One region of the Enterobacter sp. N5-15 genome, then DNA from elsewhere that is predicted to be linked to it. Evidence: predicted binding sites of a transcription regulator. Region 1 holds the regulator's gene; the other holds the start of a gene.
The links. The regulator CRP, encoded in region 1, controls carbon source genes, mostly activating them, when cyclic AMP is high. The targets are predictions, from matches to a motif close to ATGTGANNNNNNTCACAT.
Positions count from the first base shown of each region.

Region 2: ydfZ (putative selenium delivery protein YdfZ) is a predicted target of CRP. The motif match lies at 3,327-3,344, and genes of this name have one in related genera.

Region 1 is NZ_CM170150.1:4,444,453-4,449,796, reverse strand. Features, by position in the region: gene argD (bifunctional acetylornithine/succinyldiaminopimelate transaminase) at 1-36, shown strand, start outside; gene AC2TE5_RS21135 (YccS/YhfK family putative transporter) at 33-2,120, opposite strand; gene crp (cAMP-activated global transcriptional regulator CRP) at 2,178-2,810, opposite strand; gene AC2TE5_RS21125 (OsmC family protein) at 3,122-3,526, shown strand; gene AC2TE5_RS21120 (phosphoribulokinase) at 3,593-4,462, opposite strand; gene AC2TE5_RS21115 (YheU family protein) at 4,493-4,711, opposite strand; gene AC2TE5_RS21110 (hydrolase) at 4,708-5,344, opposite strand, start outside.
Region 2 is NZ_CM170150.1:2,185,241-2,190,584, forward strand. Features, by position in the region: gene AC2TE5_RS10445 (MFS transporter) at 1-1,297, shown strand, start outside; gene AC2TE5_RS10450 (mannitol dehydrogenase family protein) at 1,519-2,982, shown strand; gene ydfZ (putative selenium delivery protein YdfZ) at 3,026-3,229, opposite strand; gene AC2TE5_RS10460 (universal stress protein) at 3,516-3,947, shown strand; gene AC2TE5_RS10465 (GntR family transcriptional regulator) at 3,982-4,668, opposite strand; gene ydfG (bifunctional NADP-dependent 3-hydroxy acid dehydrogenase/3-hydroxypropionate dehydrogenase YdfG) at 4,760-5,344, opposite strand, start outside.

The DNA of each region.
Region 1 (5,344 bases):
TTTGCCGCGGCGGTCGCGAAGATCGTAAAAGGCTAATACGGCGTCCGCTTTAACACGCGCGTTAACCAAACGCCATGATGCGGACGCTGACGCCATGCCACCGATGAAATGGTGTGCATGGTGTTCAGATGCCCGAGAACGCGCTGCAAATGCTGCTCCAGCGTGCTCATTGGCCCGTGGGTCAACGTCTCCGGCGCTTCCAGAATGTTCGAATCTCCCGACTCACCCGGCGAGTCATACTCCAGACGCTGCTGACAGCGCTGCAGCGCAATTTCACACGACTGCAAATAGCGCTGCGCCAGATCCGGCGTCAGCATCGTGTGCTCGCGCGCCAGCGTGGTCATGGCGTTAATGTGCTCGACGATAAACTGGCTGTGCGTCACCCAGAGCTTCATGTCTGCAAGATAGTGCGAGTTAAAGCCCGGCTCCTGCATCGCCTGGTTGAGTGAGTTAAACAGGGCGTTGTGCGCCTGGTTGACCTTCATTCGCTGATAGGCCAGCGGGGAGGGCTGCGGGTCGTCGCTCAGGATCAGGCGAATGGCCTGCTGGTCGGCTTCCAGGGCATCGTGGGCGTTCTGGCGCAGCAGTCCGCTTTGCCACTGCGGCCACAGCCAGACCATGCCGCCAAAGGCAATCAGACAGCCGATCAGGGTATCAATCAGCCTGGCGACAATAAACTGTTCGCCATTGAGCGTGAGCAGCTGCAGGGTATATACCGCCGTCACCGTAAAGCCCACCATCGCCCAGCCGTAGTTTTTGCGGATAATCAGGTAGCTCACCAGCGTAACCGCCAGCATGCCTGCCAGGGTATAGCCTTCCGGCACGTGGAAGTGCAGCGTCACGCCCGCAATGATCAGCCCGGCCATCGTTCCGCCAGCCCGATGCAGAATACGCACCCGCGTGGCACCGTAGCCGTTCTGGGTGACAAAGAGCACGGTCATTAAGATCCAGTAGGGTTTCGGCAGGTGCAGCGCCATGCCCATCAGGCTGGCGGTACTGAGCATAACGCTAATCCTTGCGGCGTTGCGCAGGGCGGACGATTTAAGAGAAAGATAGCTTTTGAGGGCGGGCAATAGCGGAAGCCGTTTCTGCTTATCCGCCATCAGGTCGCGGGGATAAAGCGGGCGCTGCGTGCGCAACACGCGGGCGATGCGGCTGAAGTGCCAGGCGGCAAACTGGCCGACGGGGTTATCCGGATGCTGACGGGCGATTTTCTCCAGCGCGCCCAGCTGCTTATCCATGTTAAAGCGCGTCGGGTAGCGGTGGTAGAGAATATCGTCGGCCAGCACCCGCAGGCGTGCGGACACGGTTTGCGCGTTCCAGCGGATCACCGCTTCGGCGTGGCTGCGCTCGACCAGCTTTTGCACCTCCTGCGGGTGGTGCAGGCTAACGGAGATATGCTCCTGCAGATCCAATCCGACCTGGAAGGTGCGCAGCAGCCGTTTGTACTCGTGGTTCTTGTTGGCGGCGAGCATATGCAGCTGCTGATAGCACTGGCTAATCAGATCCACCACCTTCTGCTGGCGCGTCAGCAGCGGCGGTAAGGACTTTTCCGGATCGGTATGCTGGGTGAGCAGGGTGTATTTGGCTTCGCAGTAATCCGCAAGCTGCACATAGAGCAGGCTCAGGGATTCACGCAGCGGCTGTTCGCGCCACAGCCAGAACCAGAACCAGTTAAACAGCCCGTACCACAATGTCCCCAGGGCGTAGATCAGCAGCGGCTCCCACACCGGCATATTCCCGGCGAGGCTCAGCGTGAAAATGGCCGCAATCAGCGAGGCGGGAAGCAGGCGGGCGTGCAGCGAACTGATTTCCGCCGTGACGCCGAGGGTCATCGCCAGCACGGTCAGGATCAGCGGCAGCGGGATATCACGAGCCAGTAACAGCTGTACGGCGAGGCTACAGCCCGCAAACAGGCAGCCGCCGATAATCAGGCGTTTGAAAAAGCGCTTATGCGGCGTGTCCAGACCGGCAATGTTGCAGCAGGCGGGCACGAGGGAAAACAGCAGGCCTTGCTGAAGATGTCCGAGGATCAGACCTATGGCCACAGGAAGACACAACACCAGCGTTTGTCGCAGTGCGTAGTTAACTTCCGGGTGATAGATCAGCCTGCGCCACATGGGGAGTAGAGACAAAAACGGCGTGACACCTTGCGATGGCACGCCGTTTAAGCGGAATTAACGCGTTCCGTAGACCACGATGGTTTTACCGTGGGCGGAGATCAGGTTTTGATCTTCCAGCATTTTCAGGATACGGCCCACTGTTTCACGGGAGCAACCGACGATCTGACCAATTTCCTGACGGGTAATTTTAATTTGCATGCCGTCCGGGTGGGTCATAGCGTCTGGCTGTTTCGCCAGGTTCAGCAGGGTTTGTGCGATACGGCCGGTAACGTCCAGGAAGGCGAGGTTACCCACTTTTTCTGACGTGACCTGCAGACGGCGCGCCATCTGGGAAGAAAGACGCATCAGGATGTCAGGGTTAACCTGAATCAGCTGACGGAACTTCTTGTAAGAAATTTCAGCCACTTCACATGCTGTCTTTGCACGAACCCAGGCGCTACGTTCCTGGCCCTCTTCAAACAGGCCCAGTTCACCGATGAAATCGCCCTGGTTCAGATAAGAAAGGATCATCTCTTTCCCTTCTTCATCTTTGATCAGCACTGCCACCGAGCCTTTAACGATGTAATACAACGTTTCCGCTTTTTCACCCTGGTGAATCAGCGTGCTCTTTGATGGGTACTTATGAATGTGGCAATGAGACAAGAACCATTCGAGAGTCGGGTCTGTTTGCGGTTTGCCAAGCACCATGCGCTGTTATCCTCTGTTATAAGCTGTCACCAGAGTCATCAGATGCATCCGGACTCTGGGGTTGCAATCGAATTCTTACCCATACCCTGGGAAGTCGGCTACCGTAACGTTTCGCAGCCAGTAAAGTTTGATGTCCTCTGCATACATGTGTAACGTCAATGTATTACTGTAGCATCCAGAGTGTTTTAGCATAGCTTTCGCCGCGTGTCTCCTGGTGTCTCGCTTCAGCATGATGCAGGTCGCCTTCCATTGCGAGAAATGTAACGCACGCGTAATCTGTCACCAAAAATGCAACGTTGGAGTTTAAGAATATGCAAGCGCGCGTGAAATGGGTTGAAGGTTTAACGTTCCTGGGCGAGTCCGCGTCAGGACACCAGATTTTGATGGACGGTAACTCCGGCGATAAAGCGCCAAGCCCAATGGAAATGGTGCTGATGGCGGCAGGTGGATGCAGCGCAATTGACGTGGTGTCGATTCTGCAAAAAGGTCGTCATGACGTCACGGATTGTGAAGTCAAACTCACGTCAGAACGTCGCGAAGAGGCGCCACGCCTGTTCACCCATATTAACCTGCACTTTGTGGTCACCGGTAAAGAGCTGAAAGACGCGGCGGTCTCGCGTGCGGTGGACCTGTCTGCGGAGAAGTACTGCTCTGTGGCGTTAATGCTGGAGAAAGCGGTAAAAATCACGCATTCGTATGAAGTGATCGAGGCCTAATTATTTGGGCATCGTGCGTGTTGATGCCCTCACCCTAACCCTCTCCCACAGGGAGAGGGAACATGTTCACGCGATCTGCTTCCCTTCCATCAGTCGCTCCACCAGCGGCGTCATGATGAGCTCCATCGCCAGCCCCATTTTTCCGCCCGGCACCACTAACGTATTCATGTGCGAAATAAACGAACCCTGCAGCATGGCCAGCAGCCAGGGGTAATCAATGCCGTCGAGGTTGCGGAAATGGATCACCACAAAGCTCTCATCCAGAGACGGGATACTTTTGGCGGCAAACGGGTTGGAGGTATCCACCGTCGGCACGCGCTGGAAGTTGATATGGGTGCGGGAAAACTGCGGCGTCAGGAAGTTAATGTAATCCTCCATGGAGCGCACCACGGAGTCCATCACCGCTTCGCGAGAATGGCCGCGCTCGCTCATGTCACGCGTCAGCTTCTGGATCCACTCCAGGTTAACGATAGGGACCACGCCGACCAGCAGATCCACGTGGCGGGCCACGTCGTGTTGAGGGGTGACCACGCCACCGTGCAATCCTTCGTAAAACAGGACGTCGGTGGGTTCCGGCAGCGGTTGCCACGGGGTAAAGGTTCCCGGCACCTGATTCCAGGGAACGGCTTCATCATAGGTATGCAGATACTTGCGGGACTGCCCTTTGCCGCTCTGACCGTACTCGATAAAGGTTTGTTCCAGCAGGCCGAAGTCATTGGCTTCCGGGCCGAAGTAGCTAATGTGTTTACCCGAATCGCGCGCCTTACGGATGGCCATGTCCATTTCCGGGCGCGTGTAGCGGTGAAAGCTATCGCCTTCGACCTCCGCCGCACGGAGATTCAGCTGGGCGAAAATCTTGCGAAATGCGAGGCTGGTGGTGGTGGTTCCCGCACCACTCGACCCCGTAACGGCAATAACCGGATGTCTGGCAGACATAGCAACTCCCTGACTGAAAAGGGTGGAAGATCAGCCGTGAAACGCGTTGCGGGGCATGATATTGACCGTCTCATGCAGTTCTGACCACACCAGCAGCACGTCGCCGCTTTTCAGCTGGCGCTTAACATCGTTGACCTTTTGCTCAAGCGAGCGTTCCTGTTCACCATAATCGGTGCCTTCGCGTAATACAAAGCTTTCAATCAGATTATCGAGCGTTTCGGGAGCCAGATCCTGCCAGGGAATAATCATTTTGCACCGTCCAGATAAGGAGTTAGCCAGTCAGGAATACGCGCCTCAAGCCACATTTTCGGGCGGCGCAGCGTGCCGCCGATAAACCCGACGTGGCCGCCGTGCTCGGTCAACTGATAGTGAACGTTGTCGGGCAGAAACTCCTGAGCGGGGATCGAATGATGATCCATAAACGGGTCATCTTTGGCATGAATAATCAGCGTCGGCTGCGTGATCTTGCTGAGCAGCGGCATGGCGCTACACTGACGATAATAGTCAATCGCATCGGCGAAGCCGTGGATTTTCGCGGTGATCAGGTCGTCGAACTCGCGAATACGGCGCACCTTTTTCAGCTGGCGGAGGCTGACCGGCAGGGTATCCGGGTAGGCCTTCAGCTTACGCGCCGCGTTGGCCTTCAGCAGGTTGAGCAGGTAGCGCTGATAGACGCGGGAAAAGCCTTTATCCATGTGGTAGCTGCACTGCTCCAGCATAAACGGCGCGGAGACAATGACGGCGGCATCCAGCGGTACGCTTTCGCCCTCTTTGGCCAGCAGACAGGCCAGCATATTTCCGCCCAGCGAGTAGCCCACCGCGGCGGTTGGCACGGTGCCAAAGTTGTCCCGCAGCCAGTGTAAAAACCACGTTCCGTCTTCG
Region 2 (5,344 bases), 2.3 Mb from region 1:
CGCCCTGGAGTTTATGGACTTTCAGCTTTACTCGCTGGGGGCCGCCCTGGTCTTCCATGAGATCTTCTTCCCTGAACAGTCAGCCGCGATGGCGCTGATCCTCGCGATGGGGACCTACGGCGCAGGCTACATAGCACGTATTGTCGGCGCCTTTATCTTCGGCAGAATGGGCGACAGCATTGGTCGTAAGAAGGTGTTGTTTATCACCATCACCATGATGGGGATCTGCACCACGCTGATTGGCGTCCTGCCAACCTATGCCCAGATCGGGATTTTTGCCCCGGTTCTGCTGGTGACGCTGCGCATTATTCAGGGGCTCGGGGCCGGGGCGGAGATTTCCGGTGCCGGGACCATGCTGGCGGAGTACGCGCCGAAAGGCAAACGCGGCATCATCTCCTCGCTGGTGGCGATGGGCACTAACTGCGGAACGCTGAGCGCCACGGCGATCTGGGCGGTGATGTTCTTTGCCCTCGATCGTGAAGAGCTGATTGCCTGGGGCTGGCGCGTGCCGTTCCTCGCCAGCGTCGTGGTGATGATCTTCGCCATCTGGCTGCGTATGAACCTGAAAGAGAGCCCGGTGTTTGAGAAAGTGAACGATGCACAAACCGTGCAGCCGGACACATCGCTGGGTTCAATGGTGAAAAGTAAATCCTTCTGGCTGGCGACGGGCCTGCGGTTTGGTCAGGCGGGCAACTCGGGTCTGATCCAGACGTTCCTTGCCGGGTATCTGGTCCAGACGCTGCTGTTCGATAAAGCCATCCCTACCGATGCGCTGATGATAAGCTCCATTCTCGGGTTTATCTCCATTCCGCTGCTGGGCTGGCTTTCCGATAAAGTGGGACGCCGTCTGCCGTACATTATCCTCAATATCTCCGCCATTCTTCTCGCGTACCCGATGCTGTCGATCATCGTCGATAAGAGCTATGCGCCGGGGACAATCATGCTCTCTATCATCGTTATCCATAACTTCGCCGTGCTGGGGCTGTTTGCGCTGGAAAATATCACCATGGCGGAGATGTTTGGCTCGCGAAATCGCTTTACCCGTATGGCTATCTCGAAAGAGGCGGGCGGTCTGGTGGCGGTGGGCTTTGGTCCGGTGCTGGCAGGGATCTTCTGCAATATGACCGGCTCCTGGTGGCCGATTGTCGCCATGCTGGTGGCGTATTCCGTGATTGGGCTGATCTCGGCGATCCTGATGCCGGAAGTGCGCGACCGTGATTTGAGCGCCGCGCAAGACGCAGCGGAATCCGCCCCAGAAGAAAGTGTGGGTTACGGCGCGATCTCTTCGCGACGCTAATGGTTTATAGCTTTCGTGACTTATCACACAACTTTATGTTTATGTCACACCACATGAGCAAAAGTTAATATAAATCAAAATCTCAAACGGCAGTATCAGTATGGTTGATGGCAGTTATTTTTTTTACCCCAACTGCCATTCTAGTTGGTGTAGTCAGCAGGCGCTGCCGCTTCAGAAGGAGCGGCAGCGATCCACAGCTTTCTAATTAACGAGTCTTAATCATGGAAAACACCTTATTACAGGCCAACGCGACGCTGCCTCATTACGATCGCGACAGCCTTAAAGCACGCATTGTACATTTAGGCTTCGGCGCATTTCACCGCGCGCATCAGGCGGTGTATGCCGACATTCTCGCGGCCGAGCACGGCAGCGACTGGGGCTACTGTGAGGTTAACCTGATTGGCGGCGAGCAGCAGATTGCCGATCTGAACGCGCAGGATAATCTTTATACCGTGGCGGAGATGTCTGCCGATGCATGGACATCCCGCGTGGTTGGCGTGGTCAAAAAGGCCCTCCATGCGCAGGTTGACGGGCTGGAGACCGTGCTGGCAGCGATGTGTGAACCTCAGGTGGCGATTGTCTCGCTGACCATCACCGAGAAAGGGTACTGCCACTCACCGGCGACGGGGCAACTGATGCTCGATCACCCGTTTATCCTCGCCGACCTGCAAAACCCGCACCAGCCGAAATCTGCGCCGGGCGTGGTGGTGGAAGCGCTGGCGCGTCGCAAAGCGGCGGGTCTGCCTGCGTTTAGCGTGATGTCCTGCGACAACATGCCGGAGAACGGCCACGTGATGCGCAATGTGACCTGCGCGTACGCCCGGGCGGTAGACGGTGAGCTGGCGGACTGGATCGAGGCTAACGTTACCTTCCCGTCAACCATGGTGGACCGCATCGTGCCGGCGGTCACTCCCGATACGCTGGATAAAATCGAGCAGCTGACGGGCGTGCGTGACCCGGCGGCTGTAGCCTGTGAACCGTTCCGCCAGTGGGTAATCGAAGACAACTTTGTGGCAGGACGTCCCGAGTGGGAAAAAGCCGGCGCCGAGCTGGTGTCAGACGTGATCCCGTTTGAAGAGATGAAGCTGCGCATGCTCAACGGCAGCCACTCGTTCCTGGCGTACCTGGGCTACCTGGCCGGATACCAGCATATCAACGACTGTATGGAAGATGAAAACTACCGCCTCGCCGCGCACGCGCTGATGCTTAACGAGCAGGCACCCACGCTGAAAGTGAAGGGCGTTGATTTAGGCCGCTATGCCGATCTCCTGATTGCCCGTTACAGCAACCCGGCCCTACGCCATCGGACATGGCAAATCGCGATGGACGGCAGCCAGAAGCTCCCGCAGCGTATGCTGGACTCCGTGCGCTGGCACCTGGTGCATCAGAAACCTTTCCCACTGCTGGCGCTGGGTGTGGCTGGGTGGATGCGTTATGTCGGCGGCGTGGATGAGCAGGGTAACGCCATTGACGTGAGCGATCCGCAGCTGGCGGTGATTCAGGCGGCGGTGAAGGGAAGTGCGGAAGGGGAAAGTCGGGTTAACGCGCTGCTCGGCATTGAGGCCATCTTTGGTAAAGAGTTACCGCAGGAGCCGCGCTTCGTTGCTGCGGTGATGACCGCGTACCGGTCGTTGCTGCAACAGGGCGCGAAAGCAACCGTGGCGCAGTACGCGTCCCTACGGTAATTCAGCACATGCCGCCGTGCGCGGCGGCATGTCTGCTCACAGCTTAGTGCATCCCCAGGCGAATCAGCTCAATCGGCTCGAACTTACCTTCGCATCCTTCCACTTCAACCGTTTTGCTGCGGCGCACCTGCGCGGCATCCAGCCCGTCGCTGTGGATCGCTTTTATCACGCCAGTTTTGCCTGTGCCGCTAATCATGACGCGGCTGCCGGTGGTGATTGCATTGCGGTTACGGTCGTATGTCATCATGGTATATTCTCCTCTCTAACCTGTTCGTTACGGCGCTATTTCAGGTTTGCCGTTCACGGGGCATATAAATACGCCTGTCCGCACCACATGTTTTTGTTTTTGATCAAACTCACACTTTTTTCTTTATTTAGTCGGGCGCTGACGGTTCAGGACGGTAATTTACAAAGCAGACCGTTATTTTCATTAACTGATAGTTTCGACAGGGAAGCGTTGAGGGTTGGTTTATATTCCTGATGTCATTCTGGGTGCAGGAAATAACCCTTCATCGGAATAAGGAGTCAGGCTTATGTATAAGAGCATTTTGATGCCTGTAGACGTGTTTGAAATGGATTTGAGCGACAAAGCGGTTCGCCACGCGGCAAACCTGGCGAAGGCAGAGGGCGCGTCGATTACCCTGGTCAACATTCTGCCAGCCAGCAGCCGGTCTCTGCTGCGCGGGTTCAACGCCGATATTAAAAAGTTTGAAGAGTATATGACCGCAGAATCCGGCAAGAAAATGAACGAGTTAAAAAGACTGTTCGATATTGCCCCTGAGAATATTCACAGCATGGTGCGTTTTGGCAACGTCCGCGATGAAATTATCAAGCTGAGCAAGGAGGGGGAATATGATGCGATAGTCATCGGGTCGAAAAATCCGAGCATCTCTACCCATCTGCTGGGTTCAAACGCGGAATCTATTCTGCGCTACGCCACGATCCCGGTGTTAGTCGTGCGCTAATCACGCCGCCGCACCCGAAAGGGGGCGGCGAATATTACTCTTCGCTAAACCACTCGCTATTTTCCTGACGAATAAGCTGCACGGATTCGCTGATCTCCTGCAGATGCAGCGTCATCGCTTTTTCCACGCCGTCCGCATCGCGTTTTTCAAGCGCGCTGAAAATATCATGATGCTGTCGAAGCAGCATTTCCGGCGGGGAGACGTGATCGAGGCTCATGTAGCGCACGCGGTCAATGGTGGCCTTGATGTTCTCGATGGTGTCCCAGGCCAGTTGGCAATCGGCAATCTGCGCCAGTTTCTGGTGGAATTCATCATCAAGCTGGAAGAAGTCATTCAGCTGCTTGCGGTCAATGGCAATGCGCTGCTGGTGCAGGTTCTGCTCCAGCAGGTAACACTGGTTGTCGTTGATAAGCGTTGCGGCACGGCGCGCCACCGCGCACTCAATGGCCTGGCGAACGAAACAGCCGTTGCGTACCTGAGAGAGTGAAATTTTATTCACGTAGCTGCCGCGCTGCGGGCGGATCTGAATCAGCCCGTTCTCGGCAAGCTTAATAAACGCTTCACGCACCGGCTGACGGGAAACGTCAAATCGCACGGACACCTCTTTTTCAGAAAGCGGCGTTCCCGGTGGGATCAGGCAATGGACAATATCACGTCGCAAAATGCGATAGATTTGCTGGTTTACGGGCTGGGTGGGATTGAGTTGCGATTCAGCGGCCATGAGTTGTCATTTCTCAGAGAGTTAGCCTGAACATACTACCATTCTTTTAGGGCCCGAAACAGACCCGGCCCGCAGGCCGGGTAGGGCAGGTTTAGCCACGATGGACGCTAAGTCCGGCAAAACTCTGGCTGACTGGCATCATTTCTACGGTATTGATGTTGACGTGTTTTGGCAGCGTCGCCACCCACCAGACCGTTTCGGTCACATCTTCCGGCGTCAGCGCGTTAGCATTTTCGTAGGTTTTGCCCGCTTTCGCGTCATCGCCTTTGAAACGCACGTTGGAAAACTCGGTGCCGCCCACCAGGCCCGGCTCGATATCGGTGACGCGAATGGCGGTGCCGTGCAGATCGGTACGCAGGTTAAGGCTGAACTGGCGCACAAACGCCTTCGTCGCGCCATAGACGTTGCCGCCCGCGTAAGGCCAGCTCCCGGCGGTTGAGCCAATATTGATAATGTGGCCGCGGTTGCGCTCGACCATGCCAGGCAGCACCGCGCGGGTCATATAGACCAGCCCTTTGTTGTTGGTGTCGATCATGTTTTCCCAGTCTTCAACGCTGGCTTTGTGCGCGGGCTCCATGCCCAGCGCCAGACCGGCATTGTTGACCAGCACGTCGATGGCGCGCCATTCGGCGGGCAGGTTGGCAATCATCTCTTCAATGGCCGCGCGGTTACGCAC